4 regions of the Paraburkholderia sp. SECH4 genome follow, and region 2 is predicted to be linked to each of the others. Evidence: predicted binding sites of a transcription regulator. Region 2 holds the regulator's gene; each other region holds the start of a gene.
What was found. The regulator HrcA, encoded in region 2, represses chaperone genes, less so after heat shock. The targets are predictions, from matches to a motif close to TTAGCACTCNNNNNNNNNGAGTGCTAA.
Positions count from the first base shown of each region.

Region 1: a site for HrcA is predicted at 3,897-3,923, ahead of M0D67_RS13260 (co-chaperone GroES). Genes of this name have one in related genera too.
Region 3: a site for HrcA is predicted at 5,159-5,185, ahead of groES (co-chaperone GroES). Genes of this name have one in related genera too.
Region 4: a site for HrcA is predicted at 3,775-3,801, ahead of rpoH (RNA polymerase sigma factor RpoH). Genes of this name have one in related genera too.

Region 1 covers NZ_JALOCP010000007.1:245,146-252,176, forward strand. The annotation lists gene M0D67_RS13240 (LLM class flavin-dependent oxidoreductase) at 1-912, shown strand, start outside; gene M0D67_RS13245 (TauD/TfdA family dioxygenase) at 944-1,891, shown strand; gene M0D67_RS13250 (DUF3088 domain-containing protein) at 2,039-2,383, opposite strand; gene M0D67_RS13255 (acyl-CoA dehydrogenase family protein) at 2,439-3,656, opposite strand; gene M0D67_RS13260 (co-chaperone GroES) at 3,947-4,237, shown strand; gene groL (chaperonin GroEL) at 4,256-5,896, shown strand; gene M0D67_RS13270 (transporter substrate-binding domain-containing protein) at 6,266-7,031, shown strand, end outside.
Region 2 covers NZ_JALOCP010000004.1:75,045-82,075, forward strand. The annotation lists gene M0D67_RS07580 (hypothetical protein) at 120-281, shown strand; gene M0D67_RS07585 (RNA-binding S4 domain-containing protein) at 253-660, opposite strand; gene hemH (ferrochelatase) at 669-1,739, opposite strand; gene hrcA (heat-inducible transcriptional repressor HrcA) at 1,915-2,934, opposite strand; gene M0D67_RS07600 (NAD kinase) at 3,148-4,050, shown strand; gene recN (DNA repair protein RecN) at 4,155-5,825, shown strand; gene glnE (bifunctional [glutamate--ammonia ligase]-adenylyl-L-tyrosine phosphorylase/[glutamate--ammonia-ligase] adenylyltransferase) at 5,855-7,031, opposite strand, start outside.
Region 3 covers NZ_JALOCP010000035.1:22,703-29,733, forward strand. The annotation lists gene M0D67_RS32980 (hypothetical protein) at 1-1,249, opposite strand, end outside; gene M0D67_RS32985 (rubredoxin) at 1,508-1,678, opposite strand; gene M0D67_RS32990 (hydroxymethylpyrimidine/phosphomethylpyrimidine kinase) at 1,977-2,837, shown strand; gene groL (chaperonin GroEL) at 3,101-4,741, opposite strand; gene groES (co-chaperone GroES) at 4,796-5,086, opposite strand; gene M0D67_RS33005 (hypothetical protein) at 5,654-5,857, opposite strand; gene M0D67_RS33010 (PDR/VanB family oxidoreductase) at 6,282-7,031, opposite strand, start outside.
Region 4 covers NZ_JALOCP010000004.1:284,563-291,593, reverse strand. The annotation lists gene cydB (cytochrome d ubiquinol oxidase subunit II) at 1-548, opposite strand, end outside; gene M0D67_RS08605 (cytochrome ubiquinol oxidase subunit I) at 583-2,178, opposite strand; gene cydP (cytochrome oxidase putative small subunit CydP) at 2,168-2,428, opposite strand; gene rpoH (RNA polymerase sigma factor RpoH) at 2,777-3,712, opposite strand; gene M0D67_RS08590 (acyloxyacyl hydrolase) at 4,076-4,639, shown strand; gene M0D67_RS08585 (nuclear transport factor 2 family protein) at 4,683-5,066, shown strand; partial or broken gene M0D67_RS08580 (2-isopropylmalate synthase) at 5,319-6,302, opposite strand; gene ybiB (DNA-binding protein YbiB) at 6,665-7,031, opposite strand, start outside.

The sequences.
Region 1 (7,031 bases), on a different contig from region 2:
GTCCGCTATGAACGCGCGCGCGAGTTCTATGATGTGGTCGCAGGCCTCTGGGATAGTTGGGAAGACGACGCGTTTATCCGCGACAAGGAAAGCGGCGTCTATTTCGATCCGGACAAACTGCACGTGCTCGGTCACAAAGGCAAGCACTTCAAGGTGCGCGGACCGCTAAACGTCGCGCGTTCGCCGCAGGGATGGCCGGTCGTCGTCCAGGCCGGCGCATCGGAAGCGGGACGTGAGCTCGCCGCGCAAACCGCGGAGGTGATCTTCGTCGCGCATCAAACACTCGATGAAGCGCAGTCGTTCTATCGCGATGTCAAAGGCCGCCTCGCGAAATACGGCCGCTCGCCGGATCATCTGAAGATCATGCCGGGCATTTTTCCGATTGTCGGCCGCACGCAGGAAGAGGCCGACGCGAAGTTCGCCGCGCTGCAGGACCTGATTCATCCGACGGTCGGTCTGGCGCTGTTGTCGAATATGTCGGGCGGTGTAGACCTTTCCCAGTATCCCGTCGACGGGCCGTTGCCCGAGTTGCCGGAAACCAACGGTGGCAAGAGCCGTCAACGCTTGCTGTTCGATCTCGCGCGGCGCGAAAACCTGACGATCCGCGATCTGTATCTACGCATTGCCGGCGCTCGCGGCCATCAGCAGGTGGTCGGCACGCCGCAAAGCATCGCGGACCAGTTGCAACAGTGGTTTGAAGAAGAAGGCGTGGATGGCTTCAACATCATGTCGCCGTGGTTACCGGGCGGGTTGACGGAATTCGCCGAACTGGTGGTGCCGGAGTTGCAACGGCGCGGACTTTTCCGCACTGAATACGAGGGCCGCACGCTACGCGAGAATCTCGGGCTGCCGCGACCTGCAAACCGCTATACCGCCGAGACAAAACAGCTACCCGCCGTAGCGGGATATTGACGCAACACGTTCTCTTCGCCAGGAGCCTCGCATGAGCGCAGCCGCATTGCAGGAAGTACAGTCGATTCAGGTCAACCCGCTTTCAGCGCATATCGGCGCAGAAATCCACGGTGTCGATCTCACACAGAAACTGGATACACGTCAGATCGCGGACATTCGCGCGGCGCTTCTTAAGTGGCGCGTCGTGTTCTTTCGCGAGCAGTTCCTGACGCACGAACAGCACGTCGCTTTCTCGGCACAGTTTGGCGAGTTAACTTTGGGACATCCGGTGTTCGGCCATGTCGACGGCCATCCGGAAATCTATTCGATCTCGAAGTACCGCAAGGCAACGCGTTTTGAGGGGCAAGCGCTGCAGCGCCCCTGGACCGGCTGGCACACGGATGTGACGGCCGCGGTCAATCCGCCCTGGGCGTCGATCCTGCGCGGCGTGACGATTCCGCCTTACGGCGGCGATACGCAGTGGACCAACCTGGTGGCCGCGTATCAGAAGCTTTCCGCGCCGTTGCGCACGTTCGTCGATGGCCTGCGCGGACTGCATCGCTTTACGCCGCCAGCCGGCGCAAGCGGAACGGAAGCATTCGTCAAAGCCGTCGAACAACGCATTCTCGTTACCGAGCATCCGCTCGTCAGAGTGCATCCGGAAACGGGCGAGCGGGCGCTCTATGTCAGCCCTAGCTTCCTGAAGTCGATCGTCGGCGTGACGCCGCGCGAAAGCCAGGTGCTGCTCGAACTTCTCTGGGAACACGTGACGCGGCCGGAGTTCACCGTTCGCTTCAAATGGGAGGCCGGCAGCGTAGCGTTCTGGGACAACCGCGCGACCGCTCACCTCGCCCCCACAGATATTTTCGATCTCGACTTCGACCGGCAGTTGTATCGCACGACGCTGGTGGGCGATGTGCCGGTTGGCCCGGACGGTGCGCAGTCGGTCGCGATCGAAGGCTCGCCGGTGAGCGCCGCGGCGGCAGTCGCGTTGAACTGAGGCTCGCGGTGACTTACTCAACTCTGGCTGCGCCCTCATCTGCGTCGACGGCGTGCAGCTGAGTTTCTTCGATTTCCGGCCTGACCTCAATTTATTAGGTGAGCGCGTACTGCCGTTACTGCGCCAAGCCGGCTTGCAGCCGCTGCGTCAATGCACCTTGGGGAAACCGTGACGCTGCGCAAGCAGGTCGAGGGTCCGGCGCGTATCCGTTTCGAAGCGCTTCTCGCCCAGCGTCTGGGCATCTGCCGGCGCAGGCTGATCGTCGCCGAAAATCAACACCGGCAGACTCTGGTGCTCGGCATCGAGCGCCTCCACGACCGCCGCGCGCGGACGCGGAAACGGCAGACGGCGAATGTCCAGGCGTGCGTTAAGCGCAGGGTCGCTCGCCAGCAAACCTTCGATAGGCGCGCCATCCGGACAGATAAAGCGCTCACCAGGGTGGTTCGGATCGGTAAAGCCCGGTTCCAACAGCAAAAGCAGATCTCGGCTCATGGCATTCAGTCATTGGATGATGGGTAAATGGATCGCAGCGTTTTTTCCAGGAATTTCAGAAAACGCGCCCTTCAGTCAGATGCGTGGTCACGCCGTTCAACTCGTAATCGCCGATCACGCGTGCTTTATGCAGTAACGGGTTGTGGCTGAAGATCGTGCGCAGATTGCGCCAGTGACGGTCGAAATTGTGCGCTCGCCCCGTGGCCGATGCCCCGCCGATTTCAAACAGGCGCTCGCCCGCATAGAGCGCCAGCTTGCTGACCACCAGTTGCGTTTTGGCGGTAGCCAAGGACCCTTCCAGCACGAGGTCTTCCGCATTGGCTGCGCCGCTACGGATTGCTTTTGCCGAGCGGTCCAGGGCGCGTGCGTTTTGCACGACCAGCGCGTCGATCGAGAGGCTGTGCGCCGCGAGGTCGCCTACCACCTGCTGCACGAAACCGTCCTCGCGCGCCGAGGGTGCCGGGCTATGCAGCACCGGGCGCCCGTATTGCGTCACGTAGCGCCGTGCATCCGCAAGAATGTTGCGCACGATACCTGCCGCGACCGTTACCAGATGCAATTGCCGCACCGCGCTGCCATGGCGGCCTGCGAGACTCGTATAGCCGCGTGTTGCGATTTCATGGGCAAATACCTGCACGTTGTCGAGCACGAGACTGCCGCTCGCCGTCATGCGCTGCCCCATCCCGTCCCAATCGTCGAGCACCTGCAGGCCCTCACGTGAGACCGGGATGACAATCGACACCTTCTCATCGTTCTCGTCCTGCACATTGACGCGCGCATAGTCGGAAAACGCCGTGCCGGTCGAGTAATATTTTTTGCCCGTTACGCGAAAGTGCTCACCGTCGCGCACCAGCCTGGTGACGATTTCACCGGGCCTGGATGTGCCAAGCTCCGTCGACGCGCCGCCGAAGATCGCCCCTTCCCGTACGCGTTCGATCTGCGTGTCGTTGAAGGCGGAGCGCGGTGACAGCACCAACTGTTCGGTCAGATCGAAATGAATCCGCAATGCATGCGCGACATTCGACTCTTCCGCAGCCAGCGTGGCGATCACATGGAAGAGGTCTTCCAGCGAACCGCCGAGGCCGCCCCATTCAACCGGAAAACGGAGCACGCCGAGCCCCGATTCGCGAAACAATGCGAAGCGGTCGAACGGCAACTCGCGCCGCACCTCGCGTTGCGCGGCATCTTCGCCGATCGCTTTAGCGAGCGCCGGCAACGCGGTGAGCGCCGCCTGAAGCCGCGCACGTGCCGTGCTTTCCTGAGAGACCTGCATGCCGTCATTCCTTGTATAAGCGCGCGGATCAGGCTTGATCCGGCTGTTTGTCCTGTGAGCGTGTATCGGCATCCCGATGGGACGTGCCGATTCGACGGATCAGTATAGGGACGCGGCCCACCTTGCAAAACCAGCGAATCAAGCTATGGATATGCGCGTTTCTGAAATGCCATTCGCCGATAAGGATCGATGAATCCGTTATTGGAGCGTCGCACGGCATCTTTCTATACTCGATTCCGGTCAGCACTCACCAACGACGAGTGCCAAATTTCAATCGCGGAAGTCGAACCATGAGTCTACGTCCCTTGCATGACCGCTTGATCGTCAAGCGTCTCGACCAGGAAACCAAAACTGCTTCAGGCATCGTCATTCCCGAAAGCGCCGCCGAAAAGCCGGACCAGGGCGAAGTGATCGCCATTGGGCCGGGCAAGCGCGATAGTGACGGCAAACGCATCGAGCCTGACCTGAAAGTCGGCGAACGTGTGCTGTTCGGCAAGTACGCCGGCCAGTCGGTCAAAGTCGACGGCAACGAATTGCTCGTGCTGCGCGAAGAAGATGTCGTCGCAGTCGTCACGCAATAACGAACGGAGCATCAAACCATGGCAGCAAAAGAAATCATTTTTAGCGACGTCGCCCGCTCGAAGCTCGTAGAAGGCGTCAACATTCTGGCCAACGCGGTCAAGGTCACGCTCGGTCCGAAGGGCCGCAACGTGGTGCTGGAACGCAGCTTCGGCTCGCCGGTGGTGACGAAAGACGGCGTCTCGGTCGCCAAGGAAATCGAATTGCCGGACCGCGTGCAGAACATCGGCGCGCAACTCGTGAAGGAAGTTGCCTCGCGCACCAGCGACGCCGCCGGCGACGGCACCACCACCGCGACCGTGCTCGCGCAAGCCATCGTGCGTGAAGGCCAGAAATACGTCGCGGCAGGCCTCAACCCGTTGGACCTGAAACGCGGCATCGACAAGGCCGTGATCGCCGCGATCGACGAGCTGAAGAAGATCAGCAAGCCGACCACGACCAGCAAGGAAATCGCTCAGGTCGCAACGATCTCGGCCAACGGCGAAGAGTCGATTGGCCAGCGTATCGCCGAAGCGATCGACCGGGTCGGCAAGGAAGGCGTCATTACCGTGGAAGACGGCAAGTCGCTCGACGATGAACTCGACGTGGTGGAAGGCCTGCAATTCGACCGCGGCTACCTGTCGCCCTATTTCATCAACGATCAGGACAAACAGGTTGCCGTGCTCGATAACCCGTTCGTGCTGCTGCACGACAAGAAGGTATCGAATATCCGCGATCTGCTGCCGATTCTGGAACAGGTCGCCAAAGCCGGGCGCCCGCTGCTGATCATTGCGGAAGACGTCGAGGGCGAAGCGCTGGCTACGCTCGTGGTCAACAACATTCGCGGCATTCTGAAGACCGTCGCGGTCAAGGCGCCGGGCTTCGGCGACCGCCGCAAGGCCCTGCTTGAAGACATCGCGATTCTGACCGGCGGCCAGGTGATCGCCGAAGAAACCGGGCTGTCGCTCGAGAAAGCGACGCTTGCGGAACTCGGTCAAGCCAAGCGCATCGAGGTGGGCAAGGAGAACACCACGGTTATCGACGGCGCCGGCGACAGCAAGAACATCGAAGCGCGTGTGAAGCAGATCCGCACGCAGATCGAGGAAGCAAGCTCCGAGTACGACCGGGAAAAACTGCAGGAACGTGTGGCGAAGCTGGCGGGCGGCGTGGCGGTCATCAAGGTGGGCGGCGCGACCGAGATCGAAGTCAAAGAAAAGAAAGACCGTGTCGACGACGCGCTGCACGCCACGCGCGCTGCGGTCGAAGAAGGTATCGTGCCGGGCGGCGGCGTCGCGTTGATCCGCGTGAAGCAGGCCATCAGCGGACTCAGAGGTGTGAACGCCGATCAGGATGCGGGCATCAAGATCGTGCTGCGCGCGCTCGAAGAACCGCTGCGCCAGATCGTGACGAACGCCGGTGAAGAAGCCAGCGTAGTGGTCGCGAAAGTGGCCGACGGTACGGGCAACTTCGGCTACAACGCACAGACCGGCCAATACGGCGACCTCGTGGAATCGGGCGTGCTCGATCCGACCAAGGTCACGCGTACGGCGCTGCAAAACGCGGCCTCGGTTGCGGGTCTGCTGCTGACCACCGATGCCACCGTTCACGAAGCACCGAAGGATGCGCCGGCAGCCGGCCAGCCTGGCGGTCCGGGCGCAGGTGGGCCGGGACTGGATTTCTGATTCTGAGCGTCAACGCGCTAGCCGCACAAGCACGCCGGCATGCTTTCCACAGCATGCCGGCGTGCTGCAACAGGAGCAAACGTGTCAGCCGGATATAGCGCGGCACACACAACCGGTGCATAGCCGGTCAAATCCGCCACAACATCCATTTCTCCGTTTCAACGACGCTCGCGTCTGCATAAATGCGCGAATCAGATAACGGTATGAAAAATCCTTGGTTCTTTCCGGCGTCACACATGCCGAGAATAGGCAGTCCCGAATCGCGTCCTGTATTTCTCCTCCGGCAAGTCCTGGTGGCCTCATAGCAACGAAGTCACACCGATCGGCCGGAGCGATATCAGGATCCAACCTGACTTCCGCCTATCTTTCATGTTCAGCCGACCGACCCGCCCCACCCTCCAGCGCGCATTGCGCGCCGTAACGCTTTTCGCAGCATTGGGCGCCAGTGCCGCCCACGCCGATACGACACTCGATCGGATTCATCAGCGGCACAAGATCGTCATCGGCGTGATCCTGTCCGGGCCGCCGTTCGGCTCGCTGGACCCCGCCACACAGAAACCGCTCGGCTTTAATATCGATCTCGCGAACGACGTCGCGAAACGCCTCGGCGTCGACGTGGAATTGACGCCGGTCCAACCGTCGAATCGCGTGCAGTTCCTGCAGCAAGGCAAGGTCGATGCCCTGATCGCCAACATGGAAGTCACCAAGGAGCGCGCCGAGCTTTTCTCCTATCCGCCCACCCCGTTCGAGGAAATCGGCGGTGCGCTGATTACCCGCAAGGACAGCGGCATCAAGACCTGGAACGACGTGCGCGGCAAGCCCGTCTGCGTCTCGCAGGGCAGCAACTATACGAAGCCGCTCGCCGAAGAATATGGCGCACAGGTGAAGGCGTTTCGCGGCCAACCGGAGTCGCTGCTCGCATTGCGCGGCAATAACTGCGTCGCCGCGGTTCACGTTGCCCCTACGCTGCGCCTGCTCGTCGCGCGCAATCCGGACTGGAAGGACTATACGATTCCCGTATCTAACGAGCTGATTCCATCGCCGTCTGTAATCTGGGTTCGCAAGGGTGAAACGGATACGCAGAGCGCGCTCGAAAAAATCGTGCAGGACTGGCATCGCAGCGGCTGGCTGATCG
Region 2 (7,031 bases):
GCTCCATTAAAGCGTCGGAAAAGACACGTTAACCCTAATCTAACGTAAGCCTTACCGATAATTTTCAATTACCACCTGATTCGCCTGTTTCCGTCTCGAATCTTCCCAAGGGGAGTACCGTGAAACTGACCTTTGCAATATCGGTGGTCGCATTGGTACTGATCGCGGGCACCACGACCATCTGCCTGTCCGGGGCCGTCAACGATCACACCACCGAGTACGGCGGTGTGCACGCGACGATGGAACAACTGTTCAATCCCCACCTGAAAGTTTGTCGATAGTGCGCCGGTCGCGCTTGGTCGGCCTGCCGTGCAAAGCGGCGGCCGGTTCGCGGTATGTCTTGCGCCGCTCCTGCTCGACCTGCCGCTTCACCTTGCTCTCTTCGGTTTCCGCATAAAGCGTCTGCGCGACGCTGGCCGGGCCGCGCACGTCGCATACGCCCAGCACTTCCACCTGCCAGACAATCCGCTCGATTTCTATCTCGACCAGGTCGCCTACGCGCACATCCTTGGCCGGTTTGACACTCGCGCCGCCGATGCGCACGTGCGCTTTTTCGACGGCATCCGCCGCGAGCGAGCGGGTCTTGAAGAAGCGCGCCGCCCAAAGCCATTTGTCGATGCGCAGCTTCGCGCCCGGTTCGGTTGAAATCCTGTAATTCATGAGCCTGCTTAAGCCCCAGTCGTGTGCGGCACCGGCACTGCTTGCACGGGCCAGCCCTGCAGATTCTGCGCGACGATTTCGCCGAGCGCGGCGATCCACGGCTGCGAGGCGTTCAGGCAGGGAATTCGATGGAATTCCTTGCCGCCCGCCTGCAGGAACTCGTCGCGCACCTCCATGCCGATTTCTTCAATCGTTTCAAGGCAGTCGGCGGTAAAACCCGGACAGAACACGTCGGCACGCCGCACGCCCGCCGAGCCCAATTCCTTCAGCGTGGGGGCGGTGTACGGCTGCAGCCACTCAGCCTTGCCGAAGCGCGACTGAAACGTGACGCGGCATTCCACCTGCGTCAATCCCAGCGCCTGCGTCAACAACGCGCCGGTCTGCTGGCATTGCTCGTGGTACGGATCGCCGAGATCCATCGTGCGCTTTGGCACGCCGTGAAAACTCAGCACCAGCTTGTCGCCTGCCGCGAAATCCGGCCGGCCGTGCTGATGCCAATAGTGATGCACCTGAGCGGCGAGCGCGGCGATATAAGCCGGATGATCGGCGTACTGCCGCACCGTGCGGATTTCCGGCTGATTGCGCATGCGCTTGAGGGCCGAAAAGGCGTCGTCGAACGCCGTGGCCGTGGTCGACGACGAGTATTGCGGATACATGGGCATCAGCAGAACGCGCTCGGCGCCTGCCAGCTTGAGCTGGTTCAGCATGGCCGGAATGCCGGGCGTGCCATAGCGCATCGCGTAGTCGACCAGCACCGTGTAATCGTTCAATTGCAGCAGATGGCGCAAACCCTCCACCTGCTTCTCCGTGAAGACACGCAGCGGCGAGCCTTCCGGCATCCACACGGCCGCGTACTTCTTTGCTGACGCGGGGCTGCGGAACGGCAAAATCAACACGCGCAGGATCACCTGCCAGAGCAGCGCCGGAATTTCGACCACGCGAGGATCGGACAGGAACTGCGCAAGATAGCGCCGGACCGCACGCGGCGTCGGCGCGTCGGGCGTGCCGAGATTGATCAGCAACACGGCGACACGATGTGACGTGGCGTTCTGCGATGGCCGCTCGAGGTCGAAGCGCATAGGCAGCAGGGATAACCGCTTTGGGCGGAGAGTCGGTTCAGGTGGAATTCATTATAGCGGCGCGGTCCATTGCGAGGTCCGCCAGGGACCCCTGGCCATTCGGCCAATTGGCAAGCCGCGCGCTGTCGCGCATCATTTGCAGCATGAGGCGTGCGGCAGCCACGGTGACCGCAGGTTACTGTTGACTAAGCGTCAGCGAAAGCAACCGCGCGGTGATGTCCACGATTGGAATCACTCGGTTGTAGGCCATGCGGGTCGGCCCGATCACGCCGAGCGTGCCGACAATCTTGCCGTTCACCTCATAAGGCGCGGTGACGACGCTCATTTCCTCGATCGGCACAAGATTCGACTCGCCGCCAATGAAAATCTGCACGCCCGCGGCGTGACTCGACACGTCGAGCAACTGAAGGAGACTGGTCTTTTGGTCGAACACATCAAACAGCTTGCGCAGGCGCGCCATGTCCGACGACAGGTCGGCGACTTCGAGCAGGTTGCGCTCGCCGGAAATCAACACGTGTTCGCCGGTGTCGGTTTCATCCGTGCTGGCCGTGACCGCGGCGTGCATCAGCGTGGTCATGTCGCCGCGCAATTCGTCGATTTCTTCGCGCAGGCGGCGGCGCACATCGTCGAACGAGAGGCCCGCGAAGTGCGCATTGATGTAATTGGAGGCTTCCACCAGTTGCGACGGCGAAAAGTCGCGCTGGGTCGCCATGATGCGGTTCTGCACGTCGCCCTCGGGCGTCACGATGATCAGCAGGATACGCTTGTCCGACAGGCGCATGAATTCGATCTGCTTGAACACGTGGCTGCGGCGCGGCGTGAGCACCACACCGGCGAACTGCGACAGATTGGACAGCACGCTGGCCGCCGCGGCGACGACTTTCTGCGGTTCGCCCGCCTGCAGCGTAGTCTTGACGATACGCATCACCGCTTCTTCGTCCGCGGCGGATTCCACCGTCAGCATGGTATCGACAAACAGCCGGTAACCGCGCGGCGTCGGGATCCGGCCCGCCGACGTATGTGGACTGATTACGAGCCCCAGGTCCTCGAGATCGGACATCACGTTGCGGATCGTGGCCGGGCTCAGTTCGAGGCCGGAATAGCGTGACAACGTGCGCGAGCCGACCGGCTGACCTTCGGCGATGTAGCGCTCGATCAGCGTTTTGAGGAGGGTTTGTGCGCGGGGATCTAGCATGACGGAAAATTTTAGCTCAATGACGCGGCTACAGCGAGCGCTAACGGCGCCAACCCCTGACTATCGCGCCGCCGGTTGGCGGGGCGACGCATGTCATCAAGGTTTCACCATTCTAACGATAATCGCCCAATGCGCCGGCAGCGCGCTTGCGCAGGCTCGCTACCGGGTCTGTCTGCGGTTCTTTTCAGGCCCTACCTATGGTGTAATGCCGGCATGCAAGTGACCAGCCAGTTCAAGACCGTCGCGCTCGTCGGGCGCAACAATACGCCGGGCATCGGCGAGCCGCTGACCGAGCTCGCCTCGTGCATCGCGAGGCGCGGCTTCGAGGTCGTATTCGAAGCCGACACCGCCGCCGAAATCGGCGTCACCGACTATCCGGCGCTGCGTCCCGCCGAGATCGGCGCGCGCGCCGACGTTGCCGTGGTGCTAGGCGGCGACGGCACGATGCTAGGCATTGGGCGCCAGCTCGCGCCCTACCGCACGCCGCTGATCGGCATCAACCACGGCCGGCTCGGCTTCATTACGGATATTCCGATCTCCGACATGCGCGAGATCGTGCCGCAAATGCTCTCAGGCAACTTCGAGCGCGAAGAGCGCATGCTGCTCGAAGCGCGCATCATGCGCGACGGCACCCCGATCTATCACGCACTTGCCTTCAACGACGTGGTGGTCAACCGCAGCGGTTTCTCGGGGATGGCGGAACTGCACGTGTCGGTGGACGGGCGCTTCATGTACAACCAGCGCTCGGACGGCCTGATCGTCGCCACGCCAACGGGTTCGACCGCCTACGCGCTGTCCTCGCAGGGGCCGATCCTGCATCCGCAATTACAAGGCATCGTGCTGGTGCCGATCGCGCCGCATGCGTTGTCGAACCGGCCAATCGTGCTGCCGGACGACTCGAAGGTGAGCATCCAGATCGTCTCGGGCCGCGAAGTGAATGTCAATTTCGACATGCAGTCGTTCACCTCGCTGGAATTGGGCGACACGATCGAAGTGCGCCGCTCGCGCCATACGGTGCCGATGCTGCACCCGGTCGGTTACAGCCATTTTGCGACGCTGCGCAAGAAGCTGCACTGGAACGAATACCCGTCGCACGAAGAAGATATCAAGCCCTGAGCGGCCCGGAACGCCGGACCGCCGGACCGCCGGAATGCCGGGCCGCCGGAACACGAACGCCGCCGCTGCCGAACCCTGAATCTCAAGCTCACCAGACGACCTCCATGCTTCGCCACCTCTCGATACGCGACTTCGTCATCGTCGCCGCGCTCGACCTCGAATTCGACAGCGGCTTTACCGTTTTCTCAGGCGAAACAGGCGCCGGCAAGTCGATCCTGATCGACGCGCTGGCCCTCGCGCTCGGTGCCCGCGCCGATGCGAACGTGGTGCGCACCGGCGAGAGCCGCGCCGACATCACCGCGGAGTTCGAGACGCATGCGCAAGTCGAGCAATGGCTCGACGAGCAGGCGCTCGGCACGACCGCCGACGACGGCCATCACGGCGGCACCGTCATGCTGCGTCGCGTGGTGGACGCGAACGGCCGCTCTCGCGCGTTCATCAACGGCACGGCGGCGACGCTCGCGCAGTTGCGCGAAGTCGGCGAAATGCTGGTGGATATTCACGGACAGCATGCGCATCAGTTGCTGATGCGTCCGGACGCGCAGCGCGAGCTGTTCGACACCCATGCCGGCCTCACGGAAACCGCTGCAACCGTCACGCGTGCATGGCGGTCGTGGCGCGACAAGGTTCAGGCCATCGAGCACGCGAAAACGCGCGATCGCGAGCTGCAACTGGAGCGCGAGCGGCTCGCCTGGCAGCTCACCGAGCTGGACAAACTTTCGCCGCAACCGGGCGAATGGGAAGAGGTCAACGCTGAACACCGGCGCCTGTCGCACTCGGCCAATCTGATCGACGGCGTGCAAGGGGCGCTCGGCGCGCTGTCCGAATCTGATGAGGCGATGATCACGCATCTCGCCTCGATCGTGTCGAAAGTGCGCGACCTCGCCGAGATCGACCCGGCGCTGAACGATGTGCTGGCGGCGCTGGAACCGGCCGAGATCCAGTTGCAGGAAGCGGCCTATTCGCTCAGCCACTACGCGCAGAAGCTCGAACTGGACCCCGACCGGCTTGCCCAGGTCGAAAAGCGTCTCGACGCACTGCACTCGGCCGCACGCAAATTCCGCCTGCAACCCGAGACGCTGCCTGAAGAACACGAAGCGCGTCGTGCGCAACTTGCCGCGCTCGACGCCGCCGCCGATCTCGACAGCCTCCACGCGGCCGAAGCCAAAGCCAAAGAAGCCTTCCTCGCAGAAGCGAAAAAACTGTCGAAGGCGCGCGCCAAGGCCGGCAAGGCCCTGGGCGCAGCGGTGACCACCGGCATGCAGGAACTGTCGATGAAAGGCGGCAGCTTCGACGTGGCGCTGGTGCCGTTGCCAGAAGGTGGCGCGCACGGGCTCGAACAGGTCGAATTCCGTGTCGCCGGTCATGCCGGCGTGCCGCTGCGGCCGCTCGCAAAGGTTGCCTCAGGCGGGGAACTGGCGCGGATCAGTCTCGCTCTGGCGGTCATTGCGAGCGCCGCGAGCCCGACACCAACCCTGATCTTCGACGAAGTGGATACGGGAATCGGCGGCGGCGTCGCCGAAGTGGTTGGGCGGTTGCTGCATCAACTGGGGCAAGCGCGTCAGGTGCTGTGCGTCACCCACTTGCCGCAAGTCGCCGCGCGCGGCGACCATCATTTCCAGGTGGCGAAGTCGGGCAACGGCAAAGGCGGCACGGTGAGCAGCGTGACCTCGCTCGACCGCGCGAGCCGCGTCGAAGAAGTCGCGCGGATGCTCGGCGGACTGGAGATCACCGCCACCACCCGCAAGCACGCGAAGGAAATGCTGGCGGCCTAGGAACGCGGGTTGGAAATCATCGCGGAGCCTCAGCCAAACACCCGCTCCCACAGTCTCAGCACCGCTTCACGCTCGGTCACCACCAGCGCCGGATCGACCCGCGCCTTCTCCATCCCGTCCAGCCGCAGTTGGTGCTGCAACTTCCGGTAGGTCCGATAAGCCGCCCCGACCGTCTCCGCTTCCGCCTCGCTCATCAGGCCGAAGCGCGACACCTCACGCAGCAGCGCGATATTGCCGGTATTGCGGATCAGTTCGGGATCGCTCGCCGCATGCAGCAGCACCCAGTACTGCACGGTAAATTCGATATCGACCATGCCGCCGCGATCGTGCTTCAGGTCGAACAGCGCCGTATGGTTCGGATGCCCCGCCTCCACGCGCTCGCGCATCTCGACGATTTCCTTCGCGAGCGGTTCGGCCTCGCGCGGCGTGGTCAGCACCTGTTCGCGAATCTGCTCGAATTTCGCGCCGATTTCGGCGTCGCCCGCGCAGTAGCGCGCGCGGCTCAATGCCTGATGCTCCCACACCCACGCCGTGTTGGCGGCATCGCCTTCACGCAGTTGATAACGGCGGAACGCGTCCAGATCGGTGACGAGCAGGCCCGACTCGCCGTTTGGCCGTAGCCGCAAGTCGACATCGAACAAGGTGCCAGCGCCGGTCGCCGTCGTTAGCCAGGTGATGAGGCGGCGGGTATAGGTGGCATAGACGTCGGCGGCGGCATCGTCCGGATCGTCATAGAGGAAGATGACGTCGAGGTCGGACGCGTAGCCGAGCTCCTTGCCGCCCAGCTTGCCGTACGCGATCACCGCAAACTTCGGCACCTCGCGATGGCGTTTGGCCAATTGGTTCCAGACGGCTTCGAGCGTAACGTCGAGCACGGCGTCGGCGAGCTCGGACAGACGGTCGCTCACATGCTCGACGCTCAGCCTGCCGGCCAGATCGATCAGCAGGATGCGGAACACCTCGGCCTGGTGCGCGTGGCGCAGCAGGTCCATCTGTTGCTCGATGCCATCCGCCGCGGCCAGACGCAAGCGCAGCGTGCGCTTGAATTCAGGCCAGTCGAACGGACTGTCCATCGCCTCGTCGTCGAGGAGTTCGTCGAGCAATTGCGGGTGGCGGATCAGATAGCCGGCGGCCCAGCGCGAACCACCCAGCACCGACAGCACCCGATGCAGCGCCTGCGGATATTCCGTCAACAGCGCGAGGTAC
Region 3 (7,031 bases), on a different contig from region 2:
GCACCGCCGGCGTCGATACGCCGGCGTGCGCGCGGCGGCGCCACGCGAGCCCGAGTGCATCGGCAACCAGCGCCACGTGGCCGAGGCCCAGCGCGCACGCGGCGGCACCGAGCCGGTAAGCGGCGTCGCCCGCCTGCAACGCTTCGCTCGGATCGGCTTTCTCGGGCTGGTCGGCCGCGCGGGCGTGCTCGGTCAGCGCCGAAATCGAGGCATCGGCCGTTTGCAGGAAATCTTCATACGCATGCGCGTTGACGGTTAACACGCCCAGCTCGCGCGTCAGCGCGCTGCGGGTCGCGCTGACAGCCTGCGCCTGCACGGCGCCAGCTTCCCAAAGCATTTCGGATGCCTGGGTGCCCGCGACGTGCCAATCGACCGTCAAGCCGTAGTCGTGCAGCACTTCGACCTGATCGGCGTCTTCCGCTGCAGCGCCGAACAGCGCGTAATCGCGCCACAGCAGCGCCAGCGTCGCACGCACCAGCGAACGCGGCGCGCGCTCAATGCCGTGCGCATGATCGGCCAGGGTGAGGTTGCAGCGCGCGTAGAAACGCCGCGCGTCGGCATCTCCGGTGGCGCGGCCGCTGACGCGTAGCGCCTTGGCGCAAGCTTTGGCGAGGCGCCAGAAATCGTAGGGATCCGGGCCGGTGAGTTCGGTAAAGACGGCATCCAGTTCGTCGAGCGCCGCGTTCGTGAACGCCAGCGCAGCACCACTGCTATCAGGCTGCGAGCGCAACACCGGCAGCAGCGCGCGCTCGTAGCGCGCCCGCAAATGAGCGAGCTGATCCGCGGACTGGTTATGCAGCGACACCGGCGGCACCGGGCGGGCGCTCAGCGCGAGATCTTCGAAAGCGACGGTCGAACCGGGCGTGTGCTCCGACAGATGGGCACAGAGCGCGTAATAGTGGTTAAACAGCGTGGGCGAACAGGACAGCTCGCGCAGATTGTGGCGCTCGAGCGCCGCGCGGAAATCGTGCAATGCCGCGCCGAACACGGGCCGCGCGCTGTCCGCGTCAGCCGGATCGCCCTCGGCCAGAGGCGAGAGCCGCACCAGCGCGTCCGCGAAGCGCTGCGCGCTCAGCCAGCCGGCTTCGCGCAACCCGTGCGACGCACGCAGCAGCGCCGAGGTGCTCTCGCGGTGTTGCTCGAACGCCAGCAGCGCCTCGGCCAGCGCCAGCTCCGCAGAGCGGACAGCGCCGCCGCGCGGATTGGGCAATGCATCGAAGGAATCGGGTGCAGCGGATCGAAGAGTCATGGGCAGGCGACAGGAAGCTGACGGGTCGCCGCTCGGCGCTGCACGAGAGACTGATCGGCTAACGCGCGAACTGGCGACGGGACAATGACAGATTACCGCTGCGACACGGTGCAACCGGGGACGTTCCGTGTGAGTGCGTTGGGGCTGCGTTCCGAACGCATGAACCGCGTTCGATCCGGCCGACGCCGCCTGCAAAACGCCGCGCCGCAGGCACACGGCATGGCACTCGATTGGACACCGCCGTTTGCCCCTCGGACCTCAGATCTGGACCATCTCGAAGTCTTCCTTGCGCGCTCCGCATTCCGGGCAGGTCCAGTTAATGGGAACGTCCTCCCAGCGCGTGCCCGGCGCAATGCCTTCGTCCGGCAAGCCGGCTTCTTCGTCGTAAATCCAGCCGCAAATCAGGCACATCCAGCTTTGATATTCCATTCTTGTGTCGCGTCGTAGAGTCCGTGGAAACGGGAGCCATGATGGTACCGTGTTGCCGCCCCAATGCCTAGCAAACAGAAACGTGCAATCGTAGTGTGCGGCGGCCTTTGGCTAGAGGGTTGCGTCGGTTTGGTTGGCGCTTACGCGTAGGGTCGCGCCTGGCTGCCGCTCACGTGCTGCTGGCTTGCGGCAATGCGCCGAAGACTGCGAAAAACCGCCTTCATAACGGTTTAGGCCGCATAATTGAGCCGATTGCGCACCCTCTGCGCCTAAATACAGCTCCTTTTTGTAAATCTTCATGCCCAGCGATACGCCTCCGATCGTCCTCACCTTCGGCCTTTCCGATCCCACCGGCGGCTCCGGCCTGCAAGCCGACCTGATGACCCTTGCCAGCATGGGCTGCCATGGCGTCTCCGTGCTCACGGGTTATACCGTGCGCGACTCGGCAAGCTGCGACGAAGTCACCGGACTCGACCCTGAAGTGGTCGCGACCCAGGCTCGGATGCTGCTCGAAGACATGCCGATCGCCGCGTTTAAGGTCGGCGCATGCACGCGCGCTGAAGTGGTGAGCGCGATTGCCGAAGTGGTCGCCGATTACGACGACATCCCGCTGATTCTCGCCCCCGACTTCACGCTCGACGACGAACACGTGCTCGCCGCCGACGAACTGCGCGAAGCGATTGCCGACCTGCTGGCGCCGCAAACCACCTTGCTGGTGGCCGATTCGACCACGCTGCTCGCTCTCGCCCAGCCGGACGGCGACGCCGAGGCGCCGAGCCTCGACGCGGCGATCTCGCATCTGCTCTCGCAAGGCTGCGAATACATTCTGTCGACGGAAACCGGCACGCACCGGCTCGTCAATACGCTGTTCAGCGAAGACGGCCAACTGCGCCAGGATATGTGGGACCGCGGCGCCCATCGGATTATGGGCATTACCGACACGCTCGGCGCCGCGATTGCCGCCTTGCTGGCCAACGGCCAGGACCCTGCTGAAGCCGTACGCGAGGCGCAGGAGTATCTGTATCAGGCGATGCGCAACGCATTTCGGCCAGGAATGGGCGCGTATCTGCCTGATCGCTTCTTCTGGGCCCGCAGCAGCGACGACGACACGCCGCCTGCAACCGGCAAGGATGCGACACCGGGCGAAGCACGGCATTAAATTGGCGGCTCGAAGCGTCTGCTGCGCGAGCGGCAGGCGCCCGGCAAGCGTTTCCACTTCAGCCGCGGCCCGACCAGCCTAATAGGCTGACGAATACAACGTGCGCGAAGCACGCGTAATGCCGGACGACCCAACCCCTTACCCCAAAACAAAAAACCCGCATTTCTGCGGGTTTTTTGTTTTGGGAAGCACGCCTCGCGACGCACTTCCCCATGTGTTTCCAACGGAGCCTCAAACGAGGCCAAGTGAGGCTCAATCGGAAATTACATGTCCATGCCCATGCCGCCCATGCCGCCGGGCATACCGCCGCCCATCGGAGCATCTTCCTTCGGCAGTTCGCAAACAGCAGCGTCGGTGGTCAACAGCAGGCCAGCGACCGAAGCTGCGTTTTGCAGCGCCGTGCGCGTCACCTTCGTCGGGTCCACGACACCTGCGTCAACCAGGTCGACGTACTCGCCGGTTGCTGCGTTGTAGCCGTAGTTGCCCGTGCCAGCAGCAACAGCTGCCACCACGACGCTGGCTTCTTCGCCACCGTTCGTGACGATCTGGCGCAGCGGCTCTTCCATCGCGCGCAGCACGATCTTGATACCTGCGTCCTGATCGGCGTTAGCGCCCTTCAGGCCAGCGATTGCCGTACGTGCACGGATCAGTGCGACGCCGCCGCCAGCAACGATGCCTTCTTCCACAGCTGCGCGCGTTGCGTGCAGTGCGTCTTCGACACGTGCCTTCTTTTCCTTCATTTCGACTTCGGTCGCAGCACCGACCTTGATCACTGCAACACCGCCAGCCAGCTTGGCCACGCGTTCTTGCAGCTTTTCACGGTCGTAGTCCGACGTAGCTTCTTCGATTTGCGTGCGCACTTGCTTCACGCGCGCTTCGATCGTTGCACCTTCGCCAGCGCCGTCGATGATCGTCGTGTTTTCCTTGCCCACTTCGATACGCTTCGCTTGACCCAGTTCAGCCAGCGTTGCCTTTTCGAGCGTCAAGCCGGTTTCTTCAGCGATGACTTGACCGCCGGTCAGGATCGCGATGTCTTCCAGCATGGCCTTACGACGATCGCCGAAGCCCGGAGCCTTGACAGCAACGGTCTTCAGGATGCCGCGGATGTTGTTCACAACCAGCGTAGCCAGCGCTTCGCCTTCGACGTCTTCTGCGATGATCAGCAGCGGACGGCCAGCCTTAGCGACTTGTTCCAGGACCGGGAGGAGGTCACGAATGTTCGAAACCTTCTTGTCGTGCAGCAGCACGAACGGGTTGTCGAGCACAGCAACTTGCTTGTCCGGGTTGTTGATGAAGTACGGCGACAGGTAGCCGCGGTCGAATTGCATGCCTTCAACCACGTCCAGCTCGTCTTGCAGCGACTTGCCGTCTTCAACCGTGATCACGCCTTCCTTGCCGACCTTGTCCATCGCTTCAGCGATGCGGTCACCGATCGACGAGTCGCTGTTTGCCGAAATCGCGCCAACTTGAGCGATTTCCTTGTTGGTCGTGCACGGCTTGCTGATCTTGCGCAGTTCTTCGATCGCTGCGGTCACAGCCTTGTCGATACCGCGCTTCAGGTCCATCGGGTTCATGCCCGATGCAACGTACTTCATGCCTTCGCGGACGATCGACTGAGCCAGAACCGTTGCGGTCGTGGTGCCGTCACCTGCGTTGTCGCTGGTCTTGGAAGCGACTTCCTTGACCATTTGTGCGCCCATGTTCTGGAGCTTGTCTTTCAGTTCGATCTCTTTCGCGACCGAAACACCATCCTTCGTGACCGTCGGGCCGCCGAAGCTGCGTTCCAGGACAACGTTGCGACCCTTCGGGCCCAGCGTGACCTTCACAGCGTTCGCGAGGATGTTCACGCCTTCAACCATCTTGGCACGGGCGGAATCACCGAATACGACGTCTTTAGCTGCCATCTTCTAACTCCTTGAATTCTTTGGGATATGACCGGGAAAAGTAGCGACTGACGCTTACTTTTGCACCACGGCCATGATGTCTTCTTCGCGCATCACGAGCAGTTCGTTGCCGTCGACCTTGACGGTCTGGCCTGCGTACTTGCCGAACAGGACGCGGTCACCGACCTTCACGTCGAGGGCGATTTGTGCGCCTTTGTCGTCACGCTTGCCCGGGCCGACTGCCAGAATTTCGCCTTGATCCGGCTTTTCTGCTGCGGCTTCGGGGATCACGATGCCCGACGCGGTCTTGGTTTCTTGATCCAGACGTTTGACGATCACGCGATCATGCAAAGGACGAAGGTTCATACATACTCCTCTCTTGATTGAGACTGAAGAACGCTGAGAAAACCCGGCTGGCAGAGCCAACCGGCGATGTTGTTAGCACTCTCGTGCAGCGAGTGCTAATTATATGGACGGGTGGTGACAAATTCAAGAAGGGATGTCGCTTTGACTGTCGAGATTCGCTTAACTTTGAACTTTGTTCGCTTAAGTCTGAACTCTTAGCCGCGCGCGGTCGCCACGACGACATAAAATATCTTTTTAAAACAATGACTTATTGTTCCGCCAGCTGTTTCACAGCGTCGCGCGCGCAGTGCAACTGCACGGCCCTCTCTGACGACATCTGTTCGCAAGTCCTAGTGACTCACGCCAAATTTAGGGAAAACCCCACCAGGGTCGCAATCGCTGGTCTCCTTCAGGCAGATCGAAGAACACGATCCGGCCCTGCGCGTCCGGTGCGGTGACCCCGAGTTCACGTGCTCAATCAAGTCGTCACCGAGCAATGCGATAGCAGCTGCATAAAGATACTGAGTTGAGGCAGGTTCCAGCTAAAAACCGCGCAGGGTCGCTCGAGGCTTTTTACGAGTGCTCGACTCAAGCCCTTTTCAAGCCGCTGACAACGCTCCCCGCAGATTCAGTGACGATAATTCCGCCTTTCAGGCGAGTTGCTTTCACCGCTTCACGAACCTTGTCGTGCACCTCATTGGCCGTGACGTCGCCGTCGTAGCGGTAAGTCGCGTCGGGGAGTTGATAGAGAACACCCTCTGCCTTAATGGTGCGATAGCATCGCCCGTTCATGCCCCTCCTCGAAAGCAGGAGAATCCCCACGGCGTCATCTTGAACGACAAGTGATAGTGTTGTAGTGGATCGGCGAGTCCAAAAAAAGTAAGGGACCAAGTCGAGAAAGGGAATACCCACAAGCGTACCCCACTTGCGCTCGATAATAGTCGCCGACCCGAAACGTCACTTCATGGATGCCCGCGATGCATTGGGAGACCCTCTGGCCGGGCGAGGCTACGATCGACGCCGATGCTACCGTGGCATACCAGTACGCGTACGTCATCGCAAAAGCGCCGACGCATACACCCTGCTGGGCTGCCTGATCAAACAGGTATAGACACAATTTGACACACGACGCACCGTACTCGGATATCACAGACGCTTTGCGCGAGTTCTTTACCGAACAACGTACATGTCTACCTAGACCATCGTCGCGAGCGGATTAAAGATCAAGCACTAAACGTCGTGACAGAGAACGCGAGCAACAAGGTGTAAAACGGTCGTTCCGAACATGTTCCTCGTCTGTAAGATAGACATCTCGATGATCCGGGTCGCCTGCGAGAACCCGTGTGAGGCAAGTGCCGCAAACTCCAGCCTCGCATGACACTGGCAAATCGATGCCGTTCTCGCGTAGGACTGCGACCACCGATTTTTCTGCCGGCACCGTAAATATTCCGCCGCTGCGACCCAGTTCAATCTCAAAACATTCAGCGTTCGGCGCCGCCACTGGAGGCGAAAAGTACTCGTAATGGATCCGCTCTTGCGTCCAACCGGCAGCCTTAGCCGCATCGACTATCCAATTGATGAAACCCGTTGGTCCACAGACATAAAGATGCGTCCCGTGGCTTTCGTGCGCAAATACCTTCTCGAGTGCTGGTCGTGGCTTGCCCGTTTCATCATCGAGATGAAAACGAACACGATCGCGAAAAGCCGATGCAGTGATATGTCCGGCAAACGCCATCCTATCTGCTGACCGGCCATAGTAATGAAAAGTAAAATCGCTGTCGCTCCGGGAAAGCACTTCCGTCATGCACAAGATAGGGGTGACACCAATTCCACCGGCGAACATGAGGTACCGTTCAGCAGACGCCAGCTGAAAATGATTCCGGGGCGCACTGATGTGAAGGATGTCGCCCTGCTCAACCAAATCATGCACTGCCATCGATCCACCGCGAGAATTGGGATCGCGCAA
Region 4 (7,031 bases), 210 kb from region 2:
CCGTGAGCGGCCAGCATCGACACGCTAACGAGCCCGCACAGCACAGCAAACGGGTTGAGCAGGGCGAAGAAACTGCCGTGATACGTGACGCGCAGATCGGTGTCGAACGAGAACGGCACGCCTTGCAGCAGGTTGCCGAACGCCACGCCGAACACCAGCGCCGGGACGAAGCCGCCGACAAACAACGCCCAATCCCATGCGCTGCGCCAGCGCGGGTCTTCACGTTTGCTGCGGTAGTCGAAGCCGACCGGCCGGAAAAACAGCGAGAACAGCACCAGCAGCATCGCGAAGTAGAAGCCGGAGAACGACGCGGCGTAAACCAGCGGCCACGCGGCGAACATCGCGCCGCCCGCTGTGATGAGCCACACCTGATTGCCTTCCCACGTCGCGCCGACCGTGTTGACGACAATGCGTCGCTCGGCGTCGGTCTTCGCGATGAACGGCAGCAGAATCGCCGCGCCCATGTCGAAGCCGTCGGTGAGCGCGAAGCCGATCAGCAGCACGCCGATCAACACCCACCAGATCAGTTTGAGGGTTGCGTAATCCATGATGATCTTTCCCTTGGAACAGAGTGGCGGCGAATCATGCGGCCGTGTTGGTCGGCAGCGACTGATTCAGCGGCTGTTGTTGTTCGTGGTGATAGCGCCCCGTGTGCAGCGACGAAGGCCCGAGTCGCGCGTACTTGAACATCAGCATGATTTCGATGATGAACAGCACCGTGTAGAACACGACGAAGCCGGCAATGCTCAGGTACAGATCGCCCGGCGTTAGGCTCGATGCGGACAACGCGGTCGGCAGAATGCCGGCGATGGTCCACGGTTGACGGCCCACTTCAGCAACGATCCAACCGAATTCAGCAGCGAGCCACGGCAACGGAATTGCCCATACTGCCCAGCGCAGGAACCAGCGGCGTTTCTCCAGCAGCAGGGAGCGCTGCGCGCAAAACCAGAACGCCAGTACGAAGGTCGCAAGGAACAGGATGCCGAGGCCGACCATCAGGCGGAACGAGAAGAACACGGGCGCCACCGGCGGAATCGTCTTCTTGGCGGCCTGCACGATCTGATCCGGCGTGGCGTCGGTGACGTTCGGGGTGAACTGCTTGAGCATCAGGCCGTAGCCGAGGTCCTCCTTGTGCGCGTCGAAGGCGGCTTTGACTTCGTCCGTGGCGTCGCCCTGTTTGAGCCTTTGCAGCGCGGCATAGGCGAGCATCCCGTTCTTGATGCGCACTTCGTTCTGGGCCATCAATTCCTTTAGGCCGACCACCGGTTCGTCGATCGAGCGCGTGGCGATGAGGCCGAGCGCATACGGAATGCGGATCGCATAGTCGGTGCGTTCTTCCTTCTGATTCGGAATGCCGATGATCGTGAAGGGCGCGGGTGCGGGCGCCGTTTCCCATTCGGATTCGATGGCGGCCAGCTTGACCTGCTGAACTTCGCCGGTGCGGTAGCCGGATTCGTCGCCGAGCACGATCACGCACAGTGTCGAGGCCAGACCGAAGCCGGCGGCAATAGCGAACGAGCGCAAGGCGAACTCGGTGTCGCGGCGCTTCAGCAGATACCACGACGACACACCGAGCACGAACATCGAAGCGGTCACGTAACCGGCCGATACGGTGTGCACGAACTTCACCTGCGCGACCGGATTGAACAGCACCGAGAAGATGCTGTCGAGTTCCATGCGCATGGTCTGGTAGTTGAAGGTGGCGCCGACCGGATTGTTCATCCAGCCGTTGGCCACCAGAATCCACAGCGCCGACAGGTTCGAGCCTAGCGCGACGAGGAACGTGACGCCCACGTGCTGCACTTTCGAGAGCCGCTTCCATCCGAAGAAGAACAGGCCGACGAAGGTCGACTCGAGGAAGAACGCCATCAACCCTTCAACGGCCAGCGGCACGCCGAAAATGTCGCCGACATAGTGCGAGTAGTACGACCAGTTGGTGCCGAACTGGAATTCCAGCGTGAGACCGGTGGTGACGCCCATCGCAAAGTTGATGCCGAACAGCTTGCCCCAGAACTGGGTCATGTCCTTGTAGATCTGCTTGCCGGTCATTACATAGACGGATTCCATGATGACGAGCAGCCAGGACAGACCGAGCGTGAGCGGCACGAACAGAAAGTGATAAAGCGCCGTGATGGCGAACTGGAGGCGCGACAGTTCTACGACTTCGCTAACGGGCATGTTGACCACCTTGGGACGGATGCGAGGCAGGCACGGACAGCAGCGCCTGCGCGACTTGTTCAGGCGGCAGCGACATATGCTCCGCCTGCGGATGATTGAAAAAAGCGTACTTGAGCGCCATCAGCAGTACGAATTTGATGGCGAGGACGATGGCGATATCCCGCGCCAGCGTCGGACCGCGTACCCAGGCGGCGAGCCGTTTGCGCAGGCTCGAGCGAGGGTTGTTATTGCGATTCAGGGCTATGGTCATGATCGGTAGAAGGCAACTTCACACCGGTTTAACCGGCTGGATCCAGGCCGTTTCAGGGGCCTGGCAAGTTCATCCCGATTCTAGGAGCAATGACCTAGTGCGCGTAAGTTCGGCACTGCGGCATTGGGTCGCGAACGTCACGCCGTCTGAACAGTATTGCTATGGGGTTTGTGATACGTCAAGAAACACGTGTTTGGTGGGCATGTCCTTGAGTGAGTGCGCGTGCGTCTTCGATTGAGCGCAGGCATTGTCGAGCGGGCACAAAAAAGCCCTGCCTTCTTGCGAGGGCAGGGCTCTGCAGCTAAACAGCGCGCGCCAGACGAGCCGGCACGACTCAAGCTTTAAGTGTTACGCATATTCACTCAACGCGCCGCGCATTTTCTTCATTGCGCTCGCCTCGATCTGGCGAATACGTTCGGCCGACACGCCGAATTCGTCGGCCAGTTCGTGCAGCGTCGAGCCGCCCGAACCATCGTCTTCCACCTTCAGCCAACGTGCCTCGATGATGCGGCGGCTGCGGGCGTCCAGCGCGTCCAGCGCGCTCGCGATACCGTCGCTATGCAGCTTGTCGCGCTGACGCGAAGCCAGCACCGCAGTCGGCTCGCTATGCGAGTCGGCGAGGTAGGCGATCGGCGCGTACGACTCTTCGCCGTCTTCGACCTGGCCTTCCAGCGCGATATCGCCGCCGGACAAGCGCGTTTCCATCTCGGCCACTTCTTCGCGCTTCACGTTCAGTTCTTTGGCAAGACCTTCGATCTCGTCCGGCGTGAATGCGCCCAGGCCCTGCTTGTGGCTGCGCAGGTTGAAGAACAGCTTGCGCTGCGCTTTGGTGGTGGCGACCTTCACCATCCGCCAATTGCGCAGAATGTATTCGTGGATCTCAGCCTTGATCCAGTGCATGGCGTACGACACGAGGCGTACGTTCTGCTCGGGGTCAAAGCGCTTCACGGCCTTCATCAGGCCGATATTGCCTTCCTGGATCAGGTCGGCATGCGGCAGTCCATAACCAAGGTAATTGCGCGCGATCGATACGACCAGCCGCAGGTGCGACAGGACGAGACGGCGCGCGGACCCGAGGTTATCCTGCTCGCGAAATTCGGTGGCGAACTGGCGTTCTTCCGCCGGCGTCAGCATCGGAATCCGATTTACGGCCTGGATGTAGGCGTCGATATTGCCCAGTTGACCGGGCAGCAGCGAGGAATGCGAGAGCGCCAGTGCACCTGCCGAAGCGGCCTTAGCCGATGACGGGCTCAAAGTACTCGGAAGGGTCATTGCATGGCTCACGTAGGAAACTCCTTTGGAATCAGACAAAAGCGTATTCAGGTAAACGACTCCAGCGTTGGATGTTAGCACTCTGATTTGCCGAGTGCTAATACTTAGAGGCTGTAGGGACATCCAAGTTCCACAAATTCCTATTGAAATTTAGATTTTGATAGTAATGGTATACCTTTATGGCCAGATGTGTGTGAGTCGCAGGATTTACCTGACAAAACGCCTTCATTCTTATAAATGACCGATATTTTCAAAAATAGAAGTGACTAATTGCGGAAATTTTGCTTTCTTCATACGATCCGCCGGATGTACATTGTCTTTAGAATAAACGGGACAGTGATCTACTGACCAACGTTCGACTAGCTCGGGTGTGCGATGAAGAACAAAAAAAATGCGTTGCGTGGTGTGGTTCTAAAAGGCGCTTCGGCGGCCATCCTGTTTGGCGCTTCGGGACTGGCGGCAGCCGACCAGTTCGGCGTGCAGATCGCCGGCGGCCTGGGAGATAACCACATTAAAAAGCTCGATCTCGGCCTGGTCTGGGATCCGAATCTGACGTGGTGGCAGATCGGCGATTGGCACTTTTCGCTGATCGGCGAAGCGCACGTGGCCTGGTGGCATACCGACGAAGGGAATGTGCACGAGAACATCGGCGAGATCGGTGTGACGCCGATCATTCGCTTCATCGACGGAGCGGGCGCGATTCGCCCTTACGTCGAAGCGGGCGCCGGTATCCGCCTTCTGACGAGTCCGAGAATCGCCACTGACCTCACGCTCTCGACCGCGTTCCAGTTCGCCCCCATGGCGGGTGTCGGCCTGCAATTCGGCAGTCGTCAGCAGTACGAGGCGGGCTATCGCTTCCAGCATATTTCCAATGGCGGTATCAAAGAGCCGAATCCTGGTATAAATTTCCACCAGCTATATTTGCAATATAACTTCTGACGACCGTGGCCACGTTCGGCTCACCGGTGCAAGGGGCTGAGCAATGGCGGCAAAGATAATCGAAGCGATTCGCGGGCTCGAGCGAGAACGCTTCCGTGCGATGGTCGACGGCGACGGGCAGTCGCTCGATGCGCTCCTCGCGGACAACGTGAGCTATGTCCATACGAACGGCAAGCGTGAAACGAAGCGACAGTTCATCGACGGTATTACCGCCGGGCGCCGCCGCTATCGGCAGATCGAGGTGCAGTCGCAAGAAGTGCTGCCGGTGGGGCGCGAGACCTGCGTCGTCACCGGGCGCGCGCTGATCGAAATGGAAGCGAACAACGGAGCGCTGCTGTTTCCGATCGCGTACACGGCGATTCACACACAGGAAGATGGGCAATGGCGCCTGATCGCCTGGCAGGCGACGCGTTGCGCGATCGAGTGAGCCTTGTGAGCCCACTTCGTTTCGCTGGTCGCAGTTGGTGAGCGCCTTGTGAGCACTCGAACGGCACGAGCAGGCGGGTCGCACCGCCCATGCTGAATTCGCCGCCTGGTGGGTTCGGCCGGGCGGGTTTTGATGCAGTTGCGCCGCCGCGAACGCGGTCTGAACCGCGACGGTCGGCTCCGCCCCGCCTCAAGCCACTCAGGCAGCGACGCGCTGCAGATCCTCGTCGCTCCACACCGGCCGCTCTGCAGCATCGCCCGCATACGGATGCCGCGGATGCACCGGAATCTGATTGCAGCGCTCGACCACGCGCCGCACCGCACCAATATCCGAAAAGTCGAGGCCTGGGTCGACGCCCTGCGCGTCAAGGTTCATCGCGAGCGTAATGAGGTCCACGTTGCCCGTTCGCTCGCCGTTGCCGAACAGACATCCTTCGACGCGATCCGCGCCCGCCAGCAGCGCCAGTTCCGTAGCGGCCACGGCGGTGCCGCGATCGTTACGCGGATGCACCGACAGCACGATGCTGTCGCGATAACTGAGATTGCGGTCCATCCATTCAATCTGGTCGGCGAACACGTTGGGTGTCGCGGCCTCGACGCTAGCGGGCAAATTGACGATCATCTTGTGATCGCGCGTGGGCCGCCACGTCTGCGCAACTGCGTCGCATACTTCACGCGCGTACGGGAGTTCGGTCGTGTTGAAGGTTTCGGGCGAATACTGGAACGTCCAGTGCGTACCGGGTCGCTCCTGCGCATGTTCCTTGATGAGGCGCGTGCCTTCCACCGCCAATGCCTTGATCTGCTCCTTCGACTGGTTGAAGACGATCTTGCGAAACGACGGGCAGATTGCGTTGTACAGGTGCACGATGGCGCGCGGCGCGCCCTCCAGCGATTCGAACGTGCGCGCAATCAGTTCGGCGCGCGAGGGCACGAACACTTCGATCGTCACGTCGTCGGGAATGCGGTTTTCTTCGATCAGTTTGCGCACGAAATCGAAGTCGGTTTGCGAAGCCGACGGGAAGCCGACTTCGATCTCCTTGAAGCCGATCGCTACCAGCATCTCGAAGAATTCGAGTTTTTGTACGGCATTCATCGGCTCGATTAGTGCCTGATTGCCGTCACGCAGATCGGTGCTCATCCAGATCGGCGCGTGGTTGATCGTGCGGCTCGGCCATTTGCGCCCGGTGAGGCGCACTGCGGGAAAGGGACGGTATTTTTCAGCGGGATTGCGCAACATGAAATTGACCCTCGCGCTTCGTCCGAAGGGTAAACGGACGAACGCAAACGACTACAGGTTGTGAAGAACTACGGTCGGGGGTGAGACAGTAACTGCGGGGAACTGCGGAACGGCTTTGAGGACCGCGCTTTGGGCAACTAATCTGGGTGATTCAGGCTGCCAACGCGCGGCGCTACGTCTGACTTACGCTAGACGTAGCGATAGGGGCCGCGCTAGGCGGCCGGAGGTAATTCGGAGGGTGTTCGGAAGGGAACGCATAGGTCTAATGTATGACGGCTCGCGGCGGCATGTCAACCCGCGACCGTCATCCTGGCGCGTGAGTGCAATGCCGCAAGCGCTGCGTTGCACTCACGCCGCGCGCATCACACGGGTATTTTCGCGACGTCGACGATCAGCTCCACTTGCCGTTCGATCGCGCTCGGGACAGGCGCTTCACCGCGCAACACGGCGTCGATCCACGCGGCTGTGGTCGCGGCGTCGCGAGCTTCGGGCAAGTCGACTTCAGGCGCGTCGGGCGACGAGCGCTCATGCGGCACGCGCGTTTCGCAGATGCCATCGTGCAGCCAATCCACTTGCACCTGGCGCCGCGTGTCGGCCACTGCTTCGCCTTCGGTGCCGCGCGCGAGCAGGGCGCCGCCCTCCGCGGCGGCCGGGTGCGTGTTGAACAGCTGCGTGAGACTGTCGCGATACGGCGGATGCGTGTAGTTCACGAGCCGCAGCCCGGCGGGC